DNA from 3 places in the Chromobacterium sp. FG22 genome. Region 3 is predicted to be linked to each of the others. Evidence: predicted binding sites of a transcription regulator. Region 3 holds the regulator's gene; each other region holds the start of a gene.
What was found. Region 3 encodes FNR, which switches genes on or off when oxygen is low (the NO sensors DNR and NnrR bind a similar motif). Its sites were predicted from a motif close to TTGATNNNNATCAA; they were not measured.
Positions count from the first base shown of each region.

Region 1: the regulator FNR is predicted to act here: its motif matches at 1,797-1,810, upstream of ACODSD_RS04025 (DUF3149 domain-containing protein).
Region 2: the regulator FNR is predicted to act here: its motif matches at 882-895, upstream of ACODSD_RS05635 (M61 family metallopeptidase).

Region 1 covers NZ_JBMDJX010000003.1:94,639-99,673, reverse strand. Annotated here, with positions in the region: gene ACODSD_RS04035 (NAD-dependent epimerase/dehydratase family protein) at 1-555, opposite strand, end outside; gene ACODSD_RS04030 (CDP-6-deoxy-delta-3,4-glucoseen reductase) at 594-1,622, shown strand; gene ACODSD_RS04025 (DUF3149 domain-containing protein) at 1,886-2,014, shown strand; gene arcD (arginine-ornithine antiporter) at 2,511-3,950, shown strand; gene ACODSD_RS04015 (arginine deiminase) at 4,036-5,035, shown strand, end outside.
Region 2 covers NZ_JBMDJX010000004.1:124,327-129,361, reverse strand. Annotated here, with positions in the region: gene ccoN (cytochrome-c oxidase, cbb3-type subunit I) at 1-497, opposite strand, end outside; gene ACODSD_RS05635 (M61 family metallopeptidase) at 970-2,748, shown strand; gene pepN (aminopeptidase N) at 2,831-5,035, shown strand, end outside.
Region 3 covers NZ_JBMDJX010000014.1:20,387-25,421, reverse strand. Annotated here, with positions in the region: gene hemN (oxygen-independent coproporphyrinogen III oxidase) at 64-1,470, opposite strand; gene fnr (fumarate/nitrate reduction transcriptional regulator Fnr) at 1,580-2,326, shown strand; gene ACODSD_RS14660 (DUF1853 family protein) at 2,386-3,309, opposite strand; gene ACODSD_RS14655 (RNA methyltransferase) at 3,299-4,078, opposite strand; gene ACODSD_RS14650 (inositol monophosphatase family protein) at 4,282-5,035, shown strand, end outside.

The sequences.
Region 1 (5,035 bases), on a different contig from region 3:
GCTCCAGCTGTCCTCCTCCGGCCGGATCAGCGGCGTTTGCGAGGCGAAGCGGCTCAGCGGCAGGCGGTCGTCGGCGTAGATGCCCGGCGCGCGCAGCACCGTCAACTGGCAGCCGTGGGCGGCGGCGAAGCCGCGCAAGCAGGTTTCCGCGTCCAGGCGGCGCCAGGCGCGGTCATTGTGCGGGCGGAGGCGGGCGCCTTCGTCCAGCAAAGCCCCGTCGGCATTGCCGTACACGCCGCTGGTGCTGATATAGACTAGACGCTGTGGTATCCTGCAACCTTTTGCCAACGCAGACAACAACTTGCGCATGCGCAAGTCCTTGCGGCCGATTTCCTGGGGGGGAGCGGTCAGCAGCAGATCGTCGGCCAGGCCGGCCAAACGGCGCAAAGCGCGGGGGTCGTCCAGATCGCCCCGGATGGGCGTGACGCCCTGGCGGCGCAGCGCTTCCGCGCTAGCGTTGGAACGGCACAGCGCCAGCACCCGCCAGCGGCGGGTCAGTTCCGGCAGGGCGCGGCGCGCGACATCGCCGGCGCCGATGATCATTAAGGTTCGCATGATGCGCATTTTAGCCAGATATTGAGTAGAGGAAACAGATGACAGCGCAGGTGAAAGTGCTCCCCAGCGGGCATACATTTGGCGTCGAGCCGCATGAAACCGTATTGGAAGCGGCGTTGCGCCAGGGTGTGGGCCTGCCTTACGGCTGCCGCGACGGCGCGTGCGGCGCCTGCAAAGGCAAGGTGGTGGAAGGCGAAGTGAGCCAGGACGGTTTCCAGGAAAAGGCCTTGACCGAGGCCGAACGCGCCCAGGGCATGGCGCTGTTCTGTTGCGCCCGCCCCAAGGGCGACATCGCCATCGAGGCGCGCGAAGTGGCCGGCGCCGGCGACATCCAGATCAAGACCTTGCCGTGCCGCGTAGAGAAAATCGAAAAAATCCACGACGTGGCGGTGCTCAAGCTCAAGCTGCCGGTGTCCGAGCGCTTGCAGTTCAAGGCAGGCCAATACATCGACATCCTGATGAAGGACGGCAAGAAGCGCAGTTTCTCCATCGCTAACGCGCCGCATGACGACGCTTTCCTGGAACTGCATATCCGCAATCAGCCGGGCGGCTCTTTTTCCGAGTATGTGTTCAGTCAGATGAAGGAGCGCGAGATCATGCGCTTCAAAGGCCCGCTGGGCTCTTTCTTCCTGCGCGAGGACTCCGACAAGCCCATTCTCTTCGTGGCCAGCGGCACCGGCTTCGCGCCGGTCAAGGGCATCATCGAGCACGCGATTCATAGCGGCATCCAGCGCGAGATGGTGTTCTACTGGGGCGCGCGCGCCAAGGCGGATCTTTACATGGCGGATCTGGCCGGCGCCTGGCAGGCGCAGCATCCCAACATCACCTTCATCCCCGTGCTGTCCGACGCGCTGCCGGGCGACGAGTGGGCGGGCCGCACTGGTTTTGTTCACCAGGCGGTGCTGGAGGATTTCGACGATCTGGCCGGCTATCAGGTTTACGCCTGCGGCGCGCCGCTGATGGTGGAGGCCGCGCACGGCAGCTTCACCCGCGAGCGCGGCTTGCCGGAAGACGAGTTCTTCTCCGACGCCTTCTTCCTGTCCAAGGACATGGGCGGCAGCAAGTGAACACGCCGGCGAGACAGGGATGACGTAAGCCGATTTTTTCAGCTGAACTGATTTGAACTGTATCGCCTGACGCACAACTGTAATGATATAAGTTGCTGATTTTTAGGAAATGAGCCCTTGGCGCGAGCCAGGGGCTTTTTATTTGTCTTGCATCAAACTTGGGGGTCATGCCATTTGATTTGCGTCAATGGACGGGCCGCCCAACTGGCTAAGATGAGGATCAAGAAACCTATATGGGGCGTGGCCCCGGAAAAGGAGTGGCGATGGAACTTCTGACTCTTCTTCTTTCCGACGATGTCGGCATTTTAAGCTTGGTGACCATTGTGGTGACCACCTTGGTGGTGCTGGGCGCTCTGGTGGCGATTTTCAAGAACGTGAAAAAACCGGAGTGAGCGCCTGGGCAAACAGGATGTGTTTATCCTCTTGATGTGTGTGTTGGTGGATGCGGTGGTGGGCCGCATCCACTTTTTTTTTGCCCGCAATTGCCGTGGCCGCCTGCCTTATTCTCCGTCTCCTCTCTCCATCTTTATCTCACTGCTTCTTTGTCCCGTCTCTTTTGGCCGTTTGCGGCTCTTCTCTATTGGACGCGTTCAGACAATCTGATATTGCGTTTTATTTTTAATAAAAATTAAATACAAAATTAATTAAATGTTTTGTGCGCAGCACAATTGTTAGTTCTGCCAATTGTGCCTGGGGCTTCTATAAAGCTTTTGTTCTAATGTCGGGATGGGGCGAATGGAGCGGGAGGACGCTATTTGACGCAGGTCAAACGGATGTTCGACTGTTCTGGCGATCACTAAATCCGGGGTATACCATTGTCTCAGATGATAAGAATTTAATTATATAACAACAGATTTGCAGGTTAATGTACTCTCACGGAGAACGAAAATGTCTACGGAAACTGAAACCCAAGGCGGCGGCGCTCCCAAGCTCAAGCTTGGCGCGCTGACCGCTCTGGTGGTGGGCTCCATGATCGGCGGCGGCATCTTCTCGCTACCGCAGAACATGGCGGCGGGCGCCGGAGCCGGCGCCATCTTGATCGGTTGGGTGATTACCTTCTTCGGGATGTTGACTCTGGCATTCGCCTTTCAGATGCTGGCCAATCGCAAACCGGAAGTGGAGGGCGGCGTCTACGGCTACGCCAAGGCGGGTTTCGGCAACTATATGGGCTTCAACTCGGCCTGGGGTTACTGGATTTCGGCCTGGATCGGCAACGTATCCTACTTTGTGGTGATGTTCTCGGCGCTGGCCTTCTGGTTCCCGGTGTTCGGCGAAGGCAATACCACCACCGCCATCGTCTGCGCGTCCATTCTGTTGTGGGCCTTGCACTTCCTGGTGTTGCGCGGCGTGCACGGCGCGGCCTTCATCAACACCATCACCACCGTGGCCAAACTGGTGCCGCTGGCGCTGTTCATCCTGCTGGTCATTTTCGCCTTCAAAGTGGATACCTTTAATCTGGACTTCTGGGGCTCGGCCAAACTCGGCTCGGTCGTCGATCAAGTCAAGAGCACCATGTTGGTGACGGTATGGGTGTTCATCGGCATCGAAGGCGCGTCGATGTTCTCCAGCCGTGCGGAAAACATGAAAGAAGTGGGCAAGGCCACCGTGATCGGCTTCCTGCTGACCATCGCCCTGCTGGTTGCGGTATCGGTGCTGTCGCTGGGCGTGATGTCGCAAACTGAACTGGCCGCGCTGAAGAACCCGTCCACCGCCTATGTGCTGGAAAAAGCCATCGGCCCCTGGGGCGCCAATCTGATGAACGCCGGTCTGGTGATCTCGGTGGGCGGCGCGCTGCTGGCCTGGACGCTGCTGGCTTCCGAAGCGCCCTACCTGGCGGGCAAAGACGGCGTGATGCCCAAAGTGTTCGGCACCACCAACGCCAATGGCTCCCCGGCCGCCTCGCTGTGGCTGACCAACGGCCTGATCCAACTGTTCCTGATCATCACGCTGTTCAGTTCCGCGGGCTACCTGGCGCTGCTGTCGCTGGCCACCTCGATGATTCTGATTCCTTACCTGTTGTGCTCCGGCTACGCCTTGCTGGTGGCCAAGCGCGGCGAGGGCTACGCCCAGGGCGAATCCAGCGGCAAAGAGTTCAGCATCGCCGCCGTCGCCTCGGTCTACGGTGTCTGGCTGATCTACGCCGCCGGTCTGAAGTATCTGTTCCTGTCCATGGTGCTGTACGCCCCGGGCCTGCTGTTCTACCTGTGGGCTCGCAAGGAACGCGGCGAGAAAGCGTTCACCGGCGCCGAGGCGGTACTGGCTGCACTGATTGTAGTGGCGGGCTTGTTCGCCGCCTACGAACTGGCAACCGGAGCGCTGACGCTCTAAGCCGGAACCTTGTAAGAAGATTACCGGAGGCGCGCGAGATCCACGGGCCTCCACCAGCTCCCCCAATATCATTAAGGAGTTTGTCATGACCAAGTTTGGTGTTCATTCCGAGTGCGGCAAGTTGCGAACTGTGATGGTGTGCCGTCCCGGCCTGGCGCATAAGCGCCTGACCCCGGACAACTGCCACGGCCTGTTGTTCGATGACGTGATCTGGGTGGAACGCGCACAGAAAGACCATGCTTACATGGTTGAGCAAATGCGCTCCCGCGGCATCGAAGTGGTGGAGGTGCACGACGCGCTGGCCAAGGTCTTGGACGACAAAGCTTCCCGTGCCTGGATCCTGGACCGCAAGGTCAAGGCCGACAACGTAGGTATCGGCATGTTGCGCGATCTGCGCAGCTGGCTGGACGAAATGCCGTCTTCGCAACTGGCCGAGCATCTGGTGGGCGGCATCGCCAAATTCGAACTGCCGTTCGACCCGAAAGGCCTGTTCGGCGGCTACCTGGACCAATCCGAATTCGTGCTGCCGCCGGTGCCGAACAGCCTGTTCCAGCGCGACCCGTCTTGCTGGATTTATGAAGGCGTGACGCTGAACCCGATGTACTGGCCGGCGCGTCGTCAGGAAACCCTGATCCTGCAATCCATCTACAAATTCCACCCGATGTTCGCCGGCAAGGTGAAAGTATGGTGGGGCGATTGCGACCAGGAGCACGGCCCGGCCACGCTGGAAGGCGGCGACGTAATGCCTATCGGCAACGGCGTGGTCCTGATCGGCATGGGCGAGCGCACCAGCCCGCAGGCGGTGGTGCAAGTGGCCAAGCGCGTGCTGGGCAAGGAAGGCGGCGCCACTCGCGTGATCGCTTGCCAGATGCCGAAGTCCCGCGCGGCGATGCACCTGGATACCGTGTTCAGCTTCCTCGACATCGATCTCTTGTCGCTGTTCCCGGACGTGGTGGACGACATCACTTGCACCAGCATGTACGTTGGCGACCGCGAGGGCGAAATCCGCTTCGAACGCCACGAAGGCGTGCATCTGGTGGAAGTGGTGCGCCAGGCGCTGGGTCTCAAGGAAATCCGCGTGATCC
Region 2 (5,035 bases), on a different contig from region 3:
AGGATGAAGGCGCCGTAGAACCAGTTGGCCACGTAGATGTGCTTGACCTTGCGGATGGCGATGGTGCCAAAGAAAACGATGGCGTAAACAACCCAGATCACCGCGATCAGCAGTTTGATCGGCCATTCCAGCTCGGCGTATTCCTTGCTGGTGGTCAGGCCCAGCGGCAAGGTGATGGCGGCCAGCACGATCACCAGCTGCCAGCCCCAGAAGGTGAAGGCGGCGAGCTTGTCGGAGATCAGCCGGACGTTACAGGTACGCTGCACCACGTAATAGGAGGTGGCGAACAGGCCGCAACCGCCAAAGGCGAAGATGACCGCATTGGTGTGCAGAGGACGCAGGCGGCCAAAGTGGAACCAGGGGCCGAAGTTCAATTCGGGCCAGACCAGTTGGGCCGCAATGATGACGCCCACCAACATGCCGACAATGCCCCACACGACGGTCATGATGGCAAATTGGCGCACCACCTTATAGTTATAAGTGGATTGCGTTTCCATTTAGGGTTTTCTCCAAGGTTGCTAACTCAGAACGTGACATATCTAATCGGCGGCTTGAAGTCCGGGAAACTGTCCCCATCTGTACCGATGTGACTGTATCCAGACGATGCCGCAGGGAAAACGACTTTTATTAAAATCAAGCGCTTGACCCAGATCGCAGCGGTACTGATGTCTGTATTAGCAGTTCATCCCGTATTGCGACAGCGCAATTTCCCCATTTAGTTAACCCGGCATTCTAAATCAATTACCCATATCGGGCCAGTTTGGACGGCCGGGGGATGTCGCTTTCCCATTTGTCTTTATTTATGTCTCAAGCGAGCGTGACAGTTCTTGCAAATACTGTTGCTACTGACCGAGATTGTATTGTCTGGCGGCCCAGCCTTCTTGACCTGGATCAAGATGTCATAAAACGCAGCGTTTACCCGCGGCAAGTGCTAAAATCAGAAGGTTTTGCAACGATTGCAGGCAGATCATGACCGTTTCCGTCCGCTACACCCTATGTCCGAGCGCCCCGGAGGCGCATCTTTTCGAGGTCGTCCTGACCGTTTCCCGGCCCGCCAAGAATGGCCAGATTTTCTCATTGCCGGCGTGGATTCCCGGCAGTTACATGATCCGGGAGTTCTCCAAACATATTGTGGAAATTCGCGCAGAATCCGCGGGAAAAGCGGTGCGGCTGGTCCAGCTGACAAAAAACAGTTGGCAAGCCGCGCCAGTCAAGGGCTCGTTGGTTCTACGCTATAAAGTTTATGCGTTTGATCTGTCGGTGCGCGGCGCTTATCTGGACGCGCAGCGCGGCTTCTATAACGGCAGCAGCGTGTTCCTGGCGGCGGACGGCTACGAGAACGAGGCTTGCGAGGTGGAGATCCTGCCGCCGGAAGGCAAGGCCTACGCCGATTGGAAGGTGGCGACCAGCTTGCCGGCGCGCGGCGCGGACAAGAAAACCGGCTTCGGCGGCTATCAGGCCGCCTCTTACGACGAGTTGATCGACCATCCGGTGGAACTGGGCGCTTTCGAACGCGTCAGCTTCAAAGCCTGCGGCGTGCCGCACGAATTCGTCGTCTCCGGCCGCTCCCGCGCCGACCTCAAGCGCCTGGCGCGCGACGCCAAGAAAATCTGCGAATACCAGATCAAGCTGTTCGGCGAGCCGGCGCCCTTCGAGCGCTACGTATTCATGCTTTTCGTCGGCAAGGACATCTACGGCGGCCTGGAGCATCGCGCCTCCACCGCGCTGGTGGCCAACCGCGACGACTTGCCGCAGCAGGGCGTCGAGGAGATCGGCGACGGCTATCTGAAGCTGCTGGGCCTGATCAGCCACGAATATTTCCACAGCTGGAACGTCAAGCGGATGAAGCCGGCGGCGTTCACGCCCTACGATCTGAACCAGGAAGGCTATACCCGTCTGCTGTGGGCCTTCGAGGGCATCACTTCCTATTACGACGACTTGAGCCTGGTGCGTTGCGGCCTGATAGACGAGAAGCGCTATCTGGGCCTGTTGGCGGAAACCATCAGCGGCGTCGAGCGCGGCGCCGGTCGCTTGAAGCAGACGCTGGAGCAATCCAGCTTCGAAGCGTGGACCAAGTACTACCGGCAAGACGAAAACAGCCCCAACAGCATCGTCAGCTATTACACCAAGGGCGCGCTGGCCGCGCTGGCGCTGGACCTGACCATACGCCGCGACAGCCAGGGCCGTCAGTCGCTGGACGACGTGATGCGCGCGCTGTGGCGCAAATGGCTGGACGACGGCAAGGGCCTGGCCGAGGACGAGTGGGAAAGCCAGGCGCAGGCCGTCACCGGCCTGGACCTCAAGGCCTTTTTCGATCGCGCGCTGCGCGGCGTTGAGTCCCTGCCGCTGGCCGAACTGTTGGCGGCCCAGGGCGTGGAGCTGCGCTTCGAGCCGGCGGCCAACGCCGGCGACCGCGGCGGTCTGGCGCTGAGCGGCAAGCCTGCGCCGGCCAGCCTGGGGGTCAAGGCCGTGGCCGAGACCCAGGGCGTGCGCGTGCTCAATGTCTACGACGGCGGCGCGGCGCAAGGCGCCGGCCTGTCCGGCGGCGACGTGATCGTGGCCATAGACAAGCTCAAGGCGGTGGACCTGGACAAGGCGCTGGCGCGCTACCAGCCCGGCGATAAGCTGAAACTGCACTGGTTCCGCCGCGACGAACTGATCAGCGCGCAAGTGGAGCTGCAAGCCGCTCCTGCCGACGCCTGCCGCCTGCTGTTGCAGGACGGCGGCGCGCAGTGGCTGCGCCGCTAATATTCATCGGGTCGGCGCCGCTGCCCGGCGTCGTCCCCCTCCAGCCAAGACCGGCGCAGCCGGCATCGAAGGAGACGTAGACATGGCTCAACAGCCGCAAGTCAAGTACCGCAACGACTACGCAGCCCCCGCTTTTCTGATCGACCGCGTCGATCTGAGCTTCGACATCGAAGACGACGCCACCCGCGTGCACGCGCGCCTGGTGGTGACCCGCAACGACAAGGCCGCGCGCCAGGACGATCTGGTGCTGGACGGCAGCGCCGCATTGGTGGCGGTGACGCTGGACGGCGAACGCCTGGGCGAAGGCGGCTACGTGCTGGCCAACGATCAACTGACCGTGCGCGGCGTGCCGGACAGCTTCATCCTGGAAGTGGAAACCGAGATCGATCCGGCGGCCAACACCAGTCTGATGGGCTTGTACGCGTCCAACGGCAATCTGTTCACCCAATGCGAGCCGGAAGGCTTCCGCAAAATCACCTATTACCTGGACCGTCCCGACGTGATGGCCAAGTTCACCACCACCATCATGGCGGACAAGCACAAATTCCCGGTGCTGCTCTCCAACGGCAACAAGGTGGGCGAGGGCATGGTGGACAAGAAGCGCCACTGGGTGAAGTGGGTGGACCCGTACAAGAAGCCGTCTTATCTGTTCGCCTTGGTGGCCGGCAAGCTGACGGCGTTGAAGGACAAGTTCGTCACCATGCGCGGCCGCGAAGTGGCGCTGGAGATCTGGACCGAACCGGCCGATCAGGACAAGACCCAGCACGCGATGGAGTCCCTGAAGCACTCGATGAAGTGGGACGAGCAGCGCTTCGGCCTGGAATACGATCTGGACATCTATATGATCGTCGCCGTCGGCGACTTCAATATGGGCGCGATGGAGAACAAGGGCCTCAACGTCTTCAACACCAAGTACGTGCTGGCGCGCAAGGACACCGCCACCGACGCCGACTTCCAGGGCGTGGAGCGGGTGATCGGCCATGAATACTTCCACAACTGGACCGGCAACCGCGTCACCTGCCGCGACTGGTTCCAGCTGTCGCTGAAGGAAGGCCTGACCGTGTTCCGCGACCAGGAGTTCGGCGCCGACATGAGCAGCCGCGCGGTCAAGCGCATCGAGGACGTCAAGGGCCTGCGCGCTCATCAGTTCCCGGAGGACGCGGGCCCCACCTCCCATCCCATCCGCCCGGACAGCTATATCGAGATGAATAATTTCTACACCATGACGGTGTATGAAAAAGGCGCGGAAGTAGTGCGCATGTATCACACCTTGCTGGGCGAAGCCGGCTTCCGCAAGGGCATGGACCTGTATTTCAAACGCCATGACGGCCAGGCGGTGACCTGCGACGACTTCCGCGCGGCGATGGCCGACGCCAACGACGTGGACCTGGGCCAGTTCGGCCTGTGGTACAGCCAGGCCGGCACCCCGGTGCTCAGCGTCAGCGGCCGTTACGACAGCGTGGCGCGCAGTTACACCCTGAACGTGCGCCAATCCTGCCCGGCCACCCCGGGCCAGGAGCAGAAGCAGCCCTTCCACATCCCGCTGGCCCTGGGTCTGGTGGGCGCGGACGGCGCCGACCTGCCGCTGCGGCTGGAAGGCGAGGCCGAGGCGCAGGGCGGCACCCGGGTGCTGGACGTCAAGGCGGCGGAGCAGAGCTTCACCTTCGTCGACGTGCCGGCCGAGCCGGTGCCTTCGCTGCTGCGCGGCTTCTCCGCGCCGGTGAAGCTGGATTTCGATTGGCGCGACGACCAACTGGCTTTCCTGATGGCCAACGACAGCGACAGCTTCAGCCGCTGGGAGGCCGGCCAGACCTTGGCCGAGCGCCTGTTCAAGCAGCTGTTGACGACGCTGGCCGCTGGCGGCGAGCTGAAGTTGCCGGAAACCTTCGTCGCCGCCTTCCGCGCGGTGCTCAAGGACCATGTCGCCGATCCGGCGTTCAAGGCCTTGATGCTGGCTCTGCCTTCCGAGGCGGAAATCCTGGAGATGGTGGAGGCGGCCGATCCGGCGAGCATCCATCAGGTGCGCGATTTCGTGCTGGACGAGCTGGCGCAGGCGCTGCGCGGCGAGTGGCGCGAGGCGTACGAGCTGAGCCAGACCCGCGATTACAAGCCGCAGGACGCCGGCAAGCGCGATCTGAAGAACCGCGCGCTGGCCATGCTGAACCGCCTGGACGACGCCTGGCCGGCGGAGGCCGCCTCCAAGCAGTGCCAGGAGGCGGACAATATGACCGACCAGATGGGCGCGATGCTGGCCTTGCGCGATCGCGACGGCGCCGAGCGCGACGAT
Region 3 (5,035 bases):
GCGTCCGGCTCCAACGATAAACAGCCCGCGTCCAGACGCGGGCTGTTTTGTTGCTAGCCCCGTTCAAATGGTCTTGGAGTAGCGCGCCTGGGTGCGGCGCTCCCGCAGGTGGCGGTCGAAGATCATCGCGATATTGCGGATCAGGAAGCGGCCCTTGGGCTCCACCATGATGAAGTCGCCGTCGAAGGACAGCAGGCCCAGTTGCTGGTATTCGCGGATCTGCGGCAGTTCTTCGGCGAAGTACTCGGCGAAGTTGATGCCGTGGATCTCTTCCAGCGCCTCCACCGACAGCGAGAAGCGACACATCAGGCCCTGGATGATGCTGCGGCGCAGGATGTCGTCATTGTCCAGCGTCAGCCCGCGCAACACCGGCAGATGGCCGCTGTCCAGCGCCGCGTAATAACTGTCCAAGTCCTTGGCGCTCTGGCTGTAACAGGGGCCGACCTTGCCGATGGAGGACACGCCAAGACCGATCATGTCGCAGTCCGCATGGGTGGAGTAACCCTGGAAATTGCGTTGCAGCCGGCCCTGGCGCAGGGCGGAGGCCAGTTCGTCGTCCGGCTTGGCGAAGTGATCCATGCCGATGAAGACATAGCCGGCGTCGGCCAGGCGCTGCACCGAGTCCTGCAGGATGTCCAGCTTGGTTTCCGGCGAGGGCAGATCGGCCTCGTTGATGCGCCGCTGCGGCATGAACACGGTGGGCAGGTGGGCGTAGTTGTACAGCGCCAGCCGGTCCGGCCCGATGGCGATCACCTTGTCCAGCGTGCGGCGCACCGATTCCCGGGTCTGCAGCGGCAGGCCGTAGATCAGGTCGACGCTGACGGACTTGAAGCCGGCGTCGCGCGCGGCCTGGATCACCTCCAGCGTTTCCTCTTCGGACTGCACCCGGTTCACCGCCTGCTGCACCGCCGGTTCAAAGTCCTGAATCCCGACGCTGATGCGGTTGAAGCCGAGTTCGGCCAGTTTGAAGATTGTCGCCGCGCTGACTTTGCGCGGGTCTATTTCTATGGAATACTCCCCCTCCTTCAAGAACTCGAAATGAGTCTTGAGCAAGGTCATCAATCGTTCCAGTTGCGCGTCGGACAAGAAAGTGGGGGTGCCGCCGCCGAAATGCAGCTGTATCACTTGCTCGCGGCGGCCCAGACAGGAGGCGATCATGCGGACCTCCTTCTCCAGGTAGTCCAGGTACAAGTCCGCTTTGCCGCTGTCCTTGGTGATGATCTTGTTGCAACCGCAGTAGTAGCAGATAGTGTTGCAAAAAGGTATATGAGCGTACAATGATAAAGGTTTCCGGTTGGCGCCGATGCTGCGCTGCCGTAGCCAGTGGATGTAGTCTCTTTCGGCAAAACCCGGCGTAAAGCGATCCGCTGTCGGGTATGACGTATATCTAGGACCTGTCCCGTCGAGGCGCTCAATCAGCGCGCGGTCGAATTCAAAATGGGCAGGAGAAAATGGGTGGGTGGTCTTCATGTCGTATTTGGATGGCAAAACCTCTGGTGGACTGGTAAATTTGCGGAAATCCTGCGAATTTCGCTTTGATAAGGGTCAAGCTTCATCGCAAGCTTGTACTAAACATGCCATGTCCGATCAGAACCATATCTCTTTGCATAACCTGAAGGTCTCCTGCTCCAACTGCAGCCTGAAGGAACTTTGTCTACCTGTGGGGCTTAACCGCGAGGAGCTGACCCAGCTCGACGCGGTGATCCGCCAAAGCCGCCGTTTGAAGCGCGGCGAGTACTTGTTCCGCAGCGGCGAAGGCTTCCGTTCGCTGTTCGCGGTGCGCACCGGCTTCTTCAAGACCAGCGTCGCCAGCCAGGACGGCCGCGAGCAGGTCACCGGCTTCCATATGTCCGGCGAACTGATGGGCCTGGACGGCATTTCCGCCAATGTGCACGGCTGCGACGCCATCGCGCTGGAGGACAGCGAGGTGTGCGAGCTGCCGTTCAGCCGCATGGAGAGCCTGGGCCGCGAAATTCCCACCCTGCAGCACCATTTCTACCGTCTGATGAGCCGCGAGATCGTTCGCGATCAGAATGTAATGTTGTTATTGGGCAACATGAAGGCGGAAGAGCGCCTGGCCGCCTTCCTGCTCAATCTGTCGCAGCGTCTGTCCACCCGCGGCTTCGCCGCCAACGACTTCATCCTGCGCATGAGCCGCGAGGAAATCGGCAGCTTCCTCGGCCTGAAGCTGGAAACCGTCAGCCGCACGCTGTCCAAGTTCCAGCAGCAAGGCTGGATCACCGTCGATCACAAGCACATCCAACTGGTGATGGTGGACGAATTGAAGGCGCTGATTTCCGGCTGCGCTCACGCCAACGGACATTGATTCCGCCGCGCGGGCGGACAGATGGAAAACGCAAGGCAAGCCCTCGGGCTTGCCTTTTTTCATGGGGCCGGCGCGCAGTCCGCGATTTGCAGCAGCAGCCGCGACAGCGGCGCTTCCTGAGGCCAGCCCGGCGGCACGGCGAAGCCGCGGGCCACTTCATGCCAGTCGCCGTCGGGGCCGGGCTGCAGTTCGGCCAGCAGCTGCGGCGCCTCGGCCTGTTCCAGGCGCGCGCGCAGTTCCGCCGCGTCGGCGGTGTGTTCCCGCGAGCGGCGCGCCGGCGCCAGCCAACTGAGCCTGGGCAGCCAGGCCCAGCGCGAATCCGCATTCAACGCCGGCCAGTCGCCGCGCAGCGGCCAGTATTGCCCGTACAGCGGCTGGGCGCCGGGCGGCGCTTCCGGCGCGGTGTCGCGGGCGTGGAACAGCCAGCCGCTGAGCCGGGCGCCGACCGCGCAGCCCTCAAAGCCCGCCGGCAGCGTCGCTTGCGCCGCCGGGTGGCGGGACAGGCGCAGCTGGGTTTGCAGTTTATGGGCTTTCAGCGCCCAGGCGTCGCGCAGGCTGGGGCCGGTCAAGGTGTCCGCGCTGCGGCCCAGTTGCAGATAGAACTTGCTGGCGGCTTCCAGATGCAGCGGTTGGCCGTCTAGGCGCAGCAGGAAGTCGAACTCGCCGACGGTGCGGCCGTCCGGCGCGCGCACCGGCAGATTGCTGGCCACCAGTTCGATGTGCGGCGCCAGCCGGAACCAGAAGGACAGCAGCCGTTCCGCGTAATGGCCCAGACGGCGGGTGGGCTGGCGCGCCAGCCAGTGCTGAAGTTCGGCAGGATCGGCGTCCAGCGTTTGCAGCAAGGCCGGGCCGTCGGCCCCCAGCAGCCGCTGCGGCGGGATGTCCGCGCCGCTGCGCCAGGGAGAGGGCGCGGAGAGCAGAAAAGCCAGATCGCGCACCGCCGGGTGCGCGTAGGGCAGGGTGAATAGCGGCTTATTCGCCATCCTGTCCGGGCGCGTCGCGGCGGACTTCGCCGTCGGCGGCGCGCTGCACCTGTTTGAGGAAGCCGCGCAGGATGTCGATTTCCTCGCGCAGCAGGCCGGCGCGGTTGAACAGGGTGCGCATCCGGCGCATCATCCGTTCGCTGTTGCGGCGGCGGAAATAGCCTATCTTGTCCATGGTCTGTTCCAGGTGGCCGCAGAAGCCCTCCACCTCGCCCAGCGCCGCCGCGTCGCTGTCGGCGCGCAGATAGTCGACGTCCACGCCGGTGTGGCTGAACAGTTCGTAAGTCATCACCTGCACCGCCATCGCCAGATTCAGCGAGAAGTAGTCCGGGTTGCCGGGGATGGTCACCAGGCGGTTGCATTGTTCGACTTCTTCAATGGACAGGCCGAAGGTCTCGTTGCCGAACACCAGGGCCACCTGTTCGCCGGCGCGGGCGCGCGCCACCAGTTCCGGCGTGGTCTGGCGCGGGGTGGACAGCGGGGTGGTCAGCTCGCGACGGCGGCTGGTCAGCGCGCAGGCGATGGTGACGTCTTGCAAGGCCTCGGCCAGGCTGGACACCACGGTGGCCTGCTCCAGAAGATCCACCGCGCCGGAGGCCAGCGTATTGGCCTCGTCGCTGGGAAACACTTTGGGTTCAACCAGATACAGCCGGCTCAGGCCCATGGTTTTCATCGCCCGGGCGGCGGAGCCGATATTGCCCGGATGGTTGGGGCGGGCCAACACGATGCGAATGTTTTTCAGAAAATCAGGTACTTGGGGTTTATTCATCAGCAGTTTCACATTAAAATAGCCGGCTTATCGAAAAGCCCGCGCGCCGTTTTGCGCGCAAGGCCAGCGTTTGCCGGATTGGGCAGGCGTGTCGCCTTGCCCGATTGCGCCGGGTTTTTCTTGTTCCTTAACCCAGATTGTTACTAGCAGACGTCGCGTCATGTGGCGGACGTCTGTCATGGTTGAAAGTGTAGAGGCCGTCAATGCATCCGATGCTCAATGTCGCGGTGAAAGCCGCTCGCCGCGCCGGCAGTGTCATCCAGCGCGCGTCGCTGAATCTCGACGCGGTGCGCGTAGAGCGCAAGAAACACAATGACTTCGTGACCGAAGTGGACCGCGCCGCGGAAGAGTCCATCATCGCTTCCATTCTGGAAGCTTATCCCAAGCACGCGATTCTAGCAGAAGAGTCCGGCGCGAAAGGCATCGGTTCGTCGGAATACGAGTGGATCATCGATCCGATCGACGGCACTACCAACTTCCTGCACGGCCACCCGCAGTACGCGATCTCCATCGCGCTGGCGCATAAGGGCCAGGTGCAGCAAGCCGTGGTCTTCGACCCCAACCGCAACGATCTGTTCACCGCCTCGCGCGGCGTCGGCGCCTTCCTCAACGATCGCCGCATCCGCGTGTCCAAACGCTTCATGATGAATGAATGTGTGATCGCCACCGGCTTCCCGGTGTCCGACCAAAGCTATATCGACCAATACCTGGGCATGCTCAAGGATGTGCTGGCCAAGACCGCCGGCGTGCGCCGCGAAGGCGCGGCCTCGCTGGACCTGTGCAATGTCGCTTGCGGCCGCGTGGAAGGTTTCTGGGAGCTGAACCTCAAGCCTTGGGACATCGCCGCGGGCAGCCTGATCGTGCAGGAAGCGGGCGGCATCGTCACCGATTTGTCCGGCGAACAAGGCTGGCTGGAGTCCGGCGACATCGTCGCCGCCAACCCGAAAGTGCTGGCGC